Regions from separate parts of the Bradyrhizobium sp. TM102 genome, predicted to be linked through region 1. Evidence: predicted binding sites of a transcription regulator. Region 1 holds the regulator's gene; each other region holds the start of a gene.
What was found. Region 1 encodes PhoB, which activates phosphate uptake and scavenging genes when phosphate is short. Its sites were predicted from a motif close to TGTCATNNANCTGTCAT; they were not measured.
Positions count from the first base shown of each region.

Region 1 (2,197 bases):
CAAGACGGGTGTCAATGCCGCCCGGAAAGCCTCGGGAAACGCTGAATCCGTAGTCTTGCGGTGCCGATTTTGCGGGTTTTCACCACGGAACATGTGGAAGCGAGTCGGCGGACTCTTGCGCGGGAGTCACGCCATATTGTAGCGTTTGGATTGTCAGATACGACATCTCGTGCAGCGGTTCTGATCCCAAGAGTCCTCTTGTACCGGCGTAAACGTTCGGGCGTCAGTCACGCGCCCGGCGAGCCTTAAGGGATTCTGACGGCACGGGTTTTTGAAGGCTTAGGCAATCGCTGCGAGGCCCCAGGATGGCGGCGCGTAGCGAGGGAAAGGGTGCAATGACGGTTTTGACCTGGTCCGACGATCGCGTCGAGCAGCTGAAAAAGCTCTGGGAGGCCGGACTTTCGGCCAGCCAGATCGCAGCTGAACTCGGCAATGTGACCCGCAATGCCGTGATCGGCAAAGTGCACAGGCTCGGTCTGTCCGGCCGTGCCAAGAGCCCTTCATCGGCAGCGCCCCGGCCGCGCAAGGCGCGTCCCGCGCAGCACATGATGCGGGTGACCCGCCCCATTGCGCGCGGCAACACCGCGCTGGCGCAGGCCTTCGAGGTCGAGGTGGAGGCCGAACCGGTCACCTACGACAACGTGGTGCCGATGAGCCAGCGGCTGTCGCTGCTCGAGCTGAACGAGGCCACCTGCCATTGGCCGGTCGGCGATCCCTCCAGCCCCGATTTCTTCTTCTGCGGCGGCAGGGCGCTGTCCGGCCTGCCCTACTGCGCCCAGCACTCGCGCGTCGCGTATCAGCCGGCGGCGGATCGCCGGCGTGCCCCGGCAAAGCCGGGTCCGCGGTGAGTGGATTTAGCTGATCGCAAAGACGGCAGCCGTCACACGACGGCGCCTCAACCAACTCGGTGTCATCCCCGCGAACGCGGGGATCCATAACCACAGGGCGCTGTTGTTGCGCGAGATGGTCACTCCGAGTCTTCGCCAAACCACTGCCTGTGGTTATGGGTCCCTGCTTTCGCAGGGACGACACCGGAGAATGTGGCGGCAGCCCACCAAACCCCAACGCCTGCAAACCTTACGTCTGCTCCGCCTTCGCGAAGCGATCGTCGAGCGCGTAGCCGGCGCCGCGGACGGTGCGGATCGGGTCCTGCTCGCGGCCGAGATTGAGCAGCTTGCGCAGGCGGCCGATATGGACGTCGACGGTGCGCTCGTCGATGTAGATGTCGCGGCCCCAGACGCTGTCGAGCAGCTGCTCGCGCGAGAACACGCGGCCCGGATGCTCCAGGAAGAACTCCAGCAGGCGATATTCGGTCGGACCGAGATCGATCGGCCGGCCCGAGCGCGCCACGCGACGCTTGTCGCGGTCGAGCTCGATGTCGCCATAGGCCAGCACTGTCGCGAGTCGCTCAGGACTGGCGCGGCGAAGCAGGCCCTTCACGCGCGCCAAAAGCTCCGGCACCGAGAACGGCTTGACGATGTAGTCGTCGGCGCCGGTCGCAAGTCCCCGCACCCGCTCGCTCTCCTCGCCGCGCGCGGTGAGCATGATGATCGGCAGCTGCTTGGTGTCGGGCCGGGTCCGCAGCCGCCGGCACAGCTCGATGCCCGACAGGCCCGGCAGCATCCAGTCGAGCACGATCAGGTCCGGGATGTGCTCCTTGAGGCGGGTGTCGGCGTCGTCGCCGCGCATCACCGTCTCGACGTCATAGCCGTCGCCTTCGAGGTTGTAGCGAAGCAGCTCGGTGAGAGCTTCCTCGTCCTCAACCACCATAATGCGTGCGCCCATCGGGTCGTCGCTCCTTGAGTCTTCAGGTATTCGGGACCGTCGTGGCGAAGGTGGTCATGTCGCCCTTCGGCCGCTTGTCGGTGATCGCCTGGCCTTCGATCATGTAGAACACGGTCTCGGCGATGTTGGTGGCGTGGTCGCCGATCCGCTCGATGTTCTTGGCGCAGAACATCAGATGGATGCAGAACGAGATGTTGCGCGGATCCTCCATCATGTAGGTGAGGAGCTCGCGGAACAGCGAGGTGCAGATCGCGTCGACTTCCTCGTCGCCCTTCCACACCGCCATCGCCGCCGGCAGATCATGTGCGGCATAGGCGTCCAGCACCGACTTGACCTGCTGCTGCACGAGGTCGGTCATGTGCTCCAGGCCGCGGAACAGTTTCAGCGGATGGAAGTCGGTCTCCAGCGCGGC
Region 1 covers NZ_AP021855.1:1,189,038-1,191,234, reverse strand. The annotation lists gene GDN70_RS05515 (GcrA family cell cycle regulator) at 336-848, shown strand; gene phoB (phosphate regulon transcriptional regulator PhoB) at 1,078-1,785, opposite strand; gene phoU (phosphate signaling complex protein PhoU) at 1,808-2,197, opposite strand, start outside.

Region 2 (2,197 bases), 160 kb from region 1:
ATCTGCGAGCAGGCGATGGGCGTTCTCGATGGCGCGTTCGCCGCCTTTGACTGCGACATACATGCTTCTAGCTTCCCTTGCTCACGATGCGCGTGGTGCGGGGGATCGCGACCACGGCGTCATCGGCGACCAGCACCACATCGATGCCGCGCGGAAACAGTGCTTCGTTGACGCGCAGGCGCTCGAACAGATCGAACGGCTTGATCGACGCCTGGAGCATCGCGGCGCCGTCGATGCCGGGACCGCGCAGCTCGAAGCTGCGTCCTGCGTCGAGACTGTCGACCTGAAGGATCAATGTGGTGGACCGATCCGGATATTCGCTGGTGCCGAGCGCGAAGCGTTCGAGCTGCGGCAGCGCGCCGCCGTCACTGATCAGCGCAAAACTCGCGATGGTGGAGTCCTGCACCACCGGCGCGCCGGTGTGAAATTTCAGCCATTTCACCACGTCCGGGCTCTCCGCCATCCGCGCGTCGAGCCAGAGCGGCGTGTCGTGGTCGAACAGCGTCAGCGCGATCGCGGCGGTGCCGCGCATCATCGTTTCCGGCTTGCCAGCCATCGGCACGATGCGCTGGACCGAGCCCGGCCGCGCCATCGCGTCCATCACCGAGCGAAAGGTCGATTGCGCCGACAGCACCTTGTCGGCGAAACCGGGCGGCAATTCCGCAATCGTGGTCATGATCTCACCCCTCACCGCGCACCATGGTGTAGAAATCAACCTTCGTCGCGGCGGTCTCGGCCGCCGCCTGCTTCCGGCGAATCATAAGCTGCTCACGCAACGGCGCGATTACGTCCCGCTCCACCGCTCCGCCGAAATCCCGGGACTGAACCAGCGCGTCGCACAGCGCGATCAGCCGCGCTTTCTCGCCGTCGCGCCCGAGCGTGTAGCCGAACCCGACCTCGCCGCTCGCCAGCCGGACCGCAGCGCGCGACACCGTGGCTTCGCCGAGATTGAACGGCGCGCCGTCGCCGCCGACCCGGCCACGCAGCATGACGAGGCCGTTTTCGGGCGCACGCAAATCCTGAGGGGCCGGGACAGCCAAGTTGCGGAGGCGGGCGGCGATCTCGCCCGCCTCCGCGTGCGCCAGCACGGCCATGGCGGCCTGGCGCTGGGCTTGCTGGTTGTTGTGCTGGGTCACCTGATCCACCGAACCTTTGACAGAACTTGCCGCATCGAAGTTGTCTATGATAATAGACAACTTCATACGGGAGCGCCATGACTGTTTCGTGACAAAGCTGTGATTTCTGGAGTAGGTTGCCGCAACATGAGCATGCAGGACACCGCCTCCTCCGGCGTCGCGCTATGGCGCCTCGTTGCCGACGGCATCGAGCGCGGCATCGCCGATGGCCGCTTCGCGGCCGGCGACAAATTGCCGGGCGAGATGGAAATCGCCGAAACCTATCGGGTGAACCGCCACACCGTGCGGCGCGCGCTGGCAGCCCTTGCCGAGCGCGGCCTCGTGCGCGCCGAGCGCGGCAGCGGAACCTATGTCGAGGCACAGAAGCTCGCTTATCCCCTGCGCTCACGCACCCGCTTCTCCGAGATCGTCGGCGCCGGCGGCCGCGAGCCGCGCGGGCAGCTGATCGAGGCGACCGACGATGTCGCGACCCGTGAGCTGGCGCGCGAGCTCGGCTTGAAGGCCGGCGCGCCGCTGGTGCGGATCGAGGCGATTCGCCTCGCCGACCGCACGCCGATCTGCGTCTCCACCACCTGGCTGTCGGCGGAATTATTTCCGGGTGCCGGCGCCGTGTTCGCAGCGACGCGCTCGATGACGAAGCTGCTGGAACATTACGGCGTCCGCGACTATCGCCGCGGCGCGACCCGGATCACCGCCGGCATCGTCGACGCAACCGACGCGGCCCGGCTCGATCTGGCGCTGGGACGGCCGATCCTGGTGGTCGATGCGACCGACCACGATCTCGACGGCAAGCCGCTGATGACCAAGCATTCGCGCTTTGCGGCGGAGCGGGTGGAGTTTCTGGTGGAGTCGTAGGGTGGGTTAGCCTTGGGCTGCGCGAAGCGCAGTCCGAAGGCGTAACCCACCTCTTCTGTCTCCGCGGAGATAAACAGTGGTGGGTTACGCCTTCGGCTAACCCACCCTACGGCACCTTTGATCAGGCGACAGCCCGCCTGCCAATAATCGCAAAGCGCAGCTTGCCCGAGATGAAATCGATCGCGGCGACCGCGACCAGGATCATC
Region 2 covers NZ_AP021855.1:1,351,774-1,353,970, reverse strand. The annotation lists gene GDN70_RS06325 (carbon-phosphorus lyase complex subunit PhnI) at 1-63, opposite strand, end outside; gene phnH (phosphonate C-P lyase system protein PhnH) at 68-676, opposite strand; gene phnG (phosphonate C-P lyase system protein PhnG) at 681-1,145, opposite strand; gene phnF (phosphonate metabolism transcriptional regulator PhnF) at 1,263-1,991, shown strand; gene phnE (phosphonate ABC transporter, permease protein PhnE) at 2,113-2,197, opposite strand, start outside.
Region 2: the regulator PhoB is predicted to act here: its motif matches at 1,214-1,230, upstream of phnF (phosphonate metabolism transcriptional regulator PhnF).

Region 3 (2,197 bases), 3.5 Mb from region 1:
GCTGCTGGTCTCGATCTACATGGCGCTGGGCATCTGGGGCGCAATTCCGCGCTGGATCGTGATCCTGGTGGTCTCGCGCGACATCATGATCGTCGCCGCCGTGATCGTGTCCTGGCTGTTCGACCGGCCCGTTGAGATGAAGCCGTCGAAAGTGTCCAAGCTCAACACCGTGGCACAGGTGGCGTTCGCGGCGCTCGTGCTGGCAGCGCTTGCCTTCGGCTTCAAGCCGGCCCCTTATGATATCATCCTGATGGGCCTCGTCACGGTCTTCACACTCTCCTCCGTGTCGCTCTATCTGGTCGAGTGGCTGCGGCACATGAGCACGATCGAGGCCAAGTAGCACGATCGAGGCCAAATGAGAGGCGATGCGGCCCCGTAAAAGGCCAACTCCCGCTCGATACGTCCGACCTCTTCGAATGACGCCGGCGCGCCGGCATGGAGCAAAGCAAGCGTGCCAGGCCGCGTTCACCCCCGACAATTGGCGTTTTCGCTTCCGCATGCGGAGAGCCTCAGCCGGGACAATTTCCTCGAAGGCCCCGCCAATGCGGCCGGTCTCGGCCTGATCGACAGCTGGCCGGAATGGCCGAACCGGATCATGTGGCTGGCCGGTCCCGAAGGAAGCGGCAAGAGCCATCTCGCCGCGATCTGGGCCGAGGCATCAGGGGCCCGCTCCACCACGGCCAATGCGCTGACCGCTGCGGGGGTCCCGGGCACGCTCGCCACCGGCGCGCTGGTGGTCGAGGATCTCAAGGCCAGGGAAGTTGACGAACGCGCCCTCTTCCACCTGATGAACCTCGCCCGCGAGGATGGCGCCTACGTCCTGTTCACCGGACGCGAGGTGCCGGCCTCGCTGGAGATCGAGCTTCGCGACCTGCGCTCGCGTCTGCGCGCCGTTCCAGTGGTCGCGTTGCTGCCGCCCGACGACCAGCTGTTCCGCGGCCTGATCGTCAAATTCTGCGCCGACCGCCAGCTCACCGTGGACGAGAGCGTGGTCGGCTACCTCGCCACCCGCCTGGAGCGGTCCTCGGCCGCCGCCCGCCAGGCCGTGGAACTGCTCGACAGCGAAGCCCTCAGGCTCGGCCGCCCGGTCACCCGGGCGCTGGCCGCCGAGCTGCTCCGCGACGCCTGATCGGCCTCCGTGGCCGCCTCCAGACCCACGCCAAGCCCGCTTGACGCGGCGAACCGGCGGAACATCAATGTCATCGAAACGTCATCGCTCTAACACATGCTCCGGCCGGTTTTGCGCATAAGTCGCAAATTGGGGCGAACTGGATGGACCGACTTCTGATGGACTCTGCGCAAGCTGTTGAAACTAAAGAAAAAGCCCCAGAGACCGAGAGCCTGCCGGCGATCGCATCGAGTCCCGAGCGATTCATCAACCGCGAGCTCTCCTGGCTGCATTTCAACCGCCGCGTCCTGGAGGAATCGGTCAATCCCAGCCACCCCATGCTGGAGCGGGTGCGATTCCTGTCGATTTCGGCGAATAACCTCGACGAGTTCTTCATGGTCCGCGTCGCCGGCATCAAGGCCCAGGTGCGTGAGGGCATTGCCGAACGCAGCCCCGACGGCCTGACGCCATCCGAGCAACTCGCGCTGATCAACCGCACCGTCTCCGAGCTCGCCTCCGACCAGCAGGCGATCTGGCGCGACCTGCGCGGCACGCTGGCCGATGTCGGCATCGTGCTCGTCGAGGGCAAGGAGGTCACCAAGGCGGAACGGACCTGGATCGAGGACTACTTCCTCAGCAACGTATTCCCGCTGCTGACCCCGCTGGCGATCGACCCGGCCCACCCCTTCCCGTTCATCCCGAGCCTCGGCTTCACCATCGCGCTCCAGCTCACCCGCGCCGCCGACGGCAAGCAGATGAACGCGCTGATCCGCATGCCCGGCAAGATCGACCGCTTCATCCGCCTGCCGACCGAGGGCAAGGCCGTCCGGCTGATCTCGCTGGAGCAGGCGACCGCCCTGTTCATCAACCGCCTGTTCCCAGGCTACAATCTGCACGGCCAGGGCGCCTTCCGCATCATCCGCGACTCCGAGCTCGAAATCGAGGAAGAGGCGGAAGACCTCGTCCGCCTGTTCGAGACCGCGCTGAAGCGCCGCCGCCGCGGATCGGTGATCCGGCTCGAGATCGACGCCAAGATGCCGGAGGAGCTGCGCAACTTCGTTCAGCACGCGCTGTCGGCCGCCGATGACG
Region 3 covers NZ_AP021855.1:4,701,910-4,704,106, forward strand. The annotation lists gene GDN70_RS22585 (CDP-alcohol phosphatidyltransferase family protein) at 1-340, shown strand, start outside; gene GDN70_RS22590 (DnaA ATPase domain-containing protein) at 452-1,129, shown strand; gene GDN70_RS22595 (RNA degradosome polyphosphate kinase) at 1,288-2,197, shown strand, end outside.
Region 3: the regulator PhoB is predicted to act here: its motif matches at 1,198-1,214, upstream of GDN70_RS22595 (RNA degradosome polyphosphate kinase).

Region 4 (2,197 bases), 3.7 Mb from region 1:
ATGCCGCCCTATTCCGCCGCGAGCCCAGTCGCGACCGCCTCGGCTTGCCTGATGTAGTCATGGACGACGCGGCCGAACGGCAGCGTCAGATCGGCAATGTAATGATGCGCGCCGAGGCAGCGGCGGACCGGGAAATCGGCGACCGGCGCATTCACATGCGGCACCAGGTGCAGCCGGCCCGGCCCCATCCAGGAGCCCTTCGGCACGATGTCGACGAGGTTGATCGCAACCAGCTGGCAGACCTCGAGACGGCCGTCGACGCCCGGGATCATCTTCAGATTGATCTGCGTCTTCGACAGCGTGGCGCGGGTGAGGTCGCCGTTGCCGGCCATGCTCTCGTGCTTGTAGCCCATGGTGCCCATGGCGACGAGCTGGCCGGCATATTCCAGCGTGCCCGTCAGCGTGTCCTTGACGATCTCGAGTTTGGGATGGGCGTATTTCTTGGGAAAGCCCCAGATCTCGCGGCCGGCGGCGATCGGCGGATCGTCGTCGAGATACATCTGCGAGACGAAGTTGACGTCCTCGCCGTTGAGACGCGCGGGGATGACGAGGCCGGATTCGGTGTAGCTGCCGAAGCCGGAGGAGTCAGGCATCTTGATCCATTCGTAATGCACGATCGGCTGGTCGATCGGCTGCAACGGCTCAGGCAGGCCGGCACGGATCAGCTCCGGGTCGGTCTCGTAGGTGATGACGAGGAATTCGCGGTTGACGAACCGATACGGACCGGCCGGATAGCTCGGCCCCGCCGCGGGCATGGACGGAAGTCTCAGCACGTCTTCGCTTCGCATCGCTGGTCTCCTGTGTTCCTGATCGGCGGCAATTGCTAGCGATCCTCATTGACTGCGATGTGAAGCTTTTCCGTCAGGCGCACGACCCCTGCCATTGCAGCGTGGTCGGTCTGCGTTGCCGGCGATGCATCGGTGCCGCCCTGTCATCACGCCGTCACCACGTGACGCAATCGTCTTGCGCAAGCAGGAGGCATCGCCATGGACGCCCGCACGTCGCATCCGACATATCAGAGCCATCAGGCGCCCTCGCGGGGCTGGCGGCCCGAACGCTGCGATCGCATCGCGCTGGTGCTGCAGGGCGGCGGCGCGCTCGGCGCCTACCAGGCCGGTGTCTATCAGGCGCTGCACGAGGCCGGCATCGAGCCCGACTGGGTCTGCGGTGTCTCGATCGGCGCGATCAACTCCGCCATCATCGCCGGCAACAAGCCGGAAAAGCGGCTCGAGGCGCTGCGCATCTTCTGGGAGCGCATCACCAACCGCAAGATCTGGCACTACACGCCCGACGGCGACGTCTTCCGCCAGTGGCGCAATCTCACCAGCGCCTGGATGACCTCGGCGATGGGCCAGCCCGGATTCTTCACCCCGCACCAAATGAATCCCTGGTTCAGCCCGGTCGGCGCGCGCACCGCGACCAGCTATTACGACACGATGCCGCTGAAGGAGAGCCTGCTCGAGCTGGTCGACTTCGATCTCATCAACGAGAAGAGGGTCCGCTTCGCGGTCGGCGCGGTCAACGTGCTCTCGGGCAATTTCATCTATTTCGACAATTCCCATGACGAGATCGAGCCGGAGCACATCATGGCCTCCGGCGCCCTGCCCCCGGCGCTGCCGATGGTGCGGATCGGCACCGATCATTTCTGGGACGGCGGCATCGTCTCCAACACGCCGCTGCAACACCTGCTCGACCAGGAGGATGCGCTCAATTCGCTGGTGTTTCAGGTCGACCTGTTCAGCGCGCGCGGCGTGCTGCCGCGCTCGATCCAGGACGTGATGGCTCGCCACAAGGACATCATGTATTCCTCGCGCACGCGCCACAACACCGACGTCTATCGCCGCACCCACAATCTCAAGGTCCTGCTCCACAAGGCGCTGGCGAAGCTGCCGGACGAGCAACTGTCCGACGAGGAGCGCAAGCTGAAGACGAGCCTGTGCCACATGCCGGAGATCGCGATCCTGCATCTGATCTACCAGCAGAAGGCCTATGAGGGCGACGCCAAGGACCACGAATTCTCGGGCACCTCGATGCGCGAGCACTGGACCAGCGGCTATGAAGACACCAAGCGGACGCTGAAGCGCCGCGACTGGATCAAGATGCCGGAGGAAGGCATGGGGCTCGTCGTGCACGACGTGCACCGGGAGACGGAGAGCGCGTAAGGGACGCTTGTGTCCCGGACGCGCAGCAACGCCTT
Region 4 covers NZ_AP021855.1:4,868,533-4,870,729, forward strand. The annotation lists gene GDN70_RS23435 (acetoacetate decarboxylase) at 9-788, opposite strand; gene GDN70_RS23440 (patatin-like phospholipase family protein) at 987-2,162, shown strand.
Region 4: the regulator PhoB is predicted to act here: its motif matches at 930-946, upstream of GDN70_RS23435 (acetoacetate decarboxylase).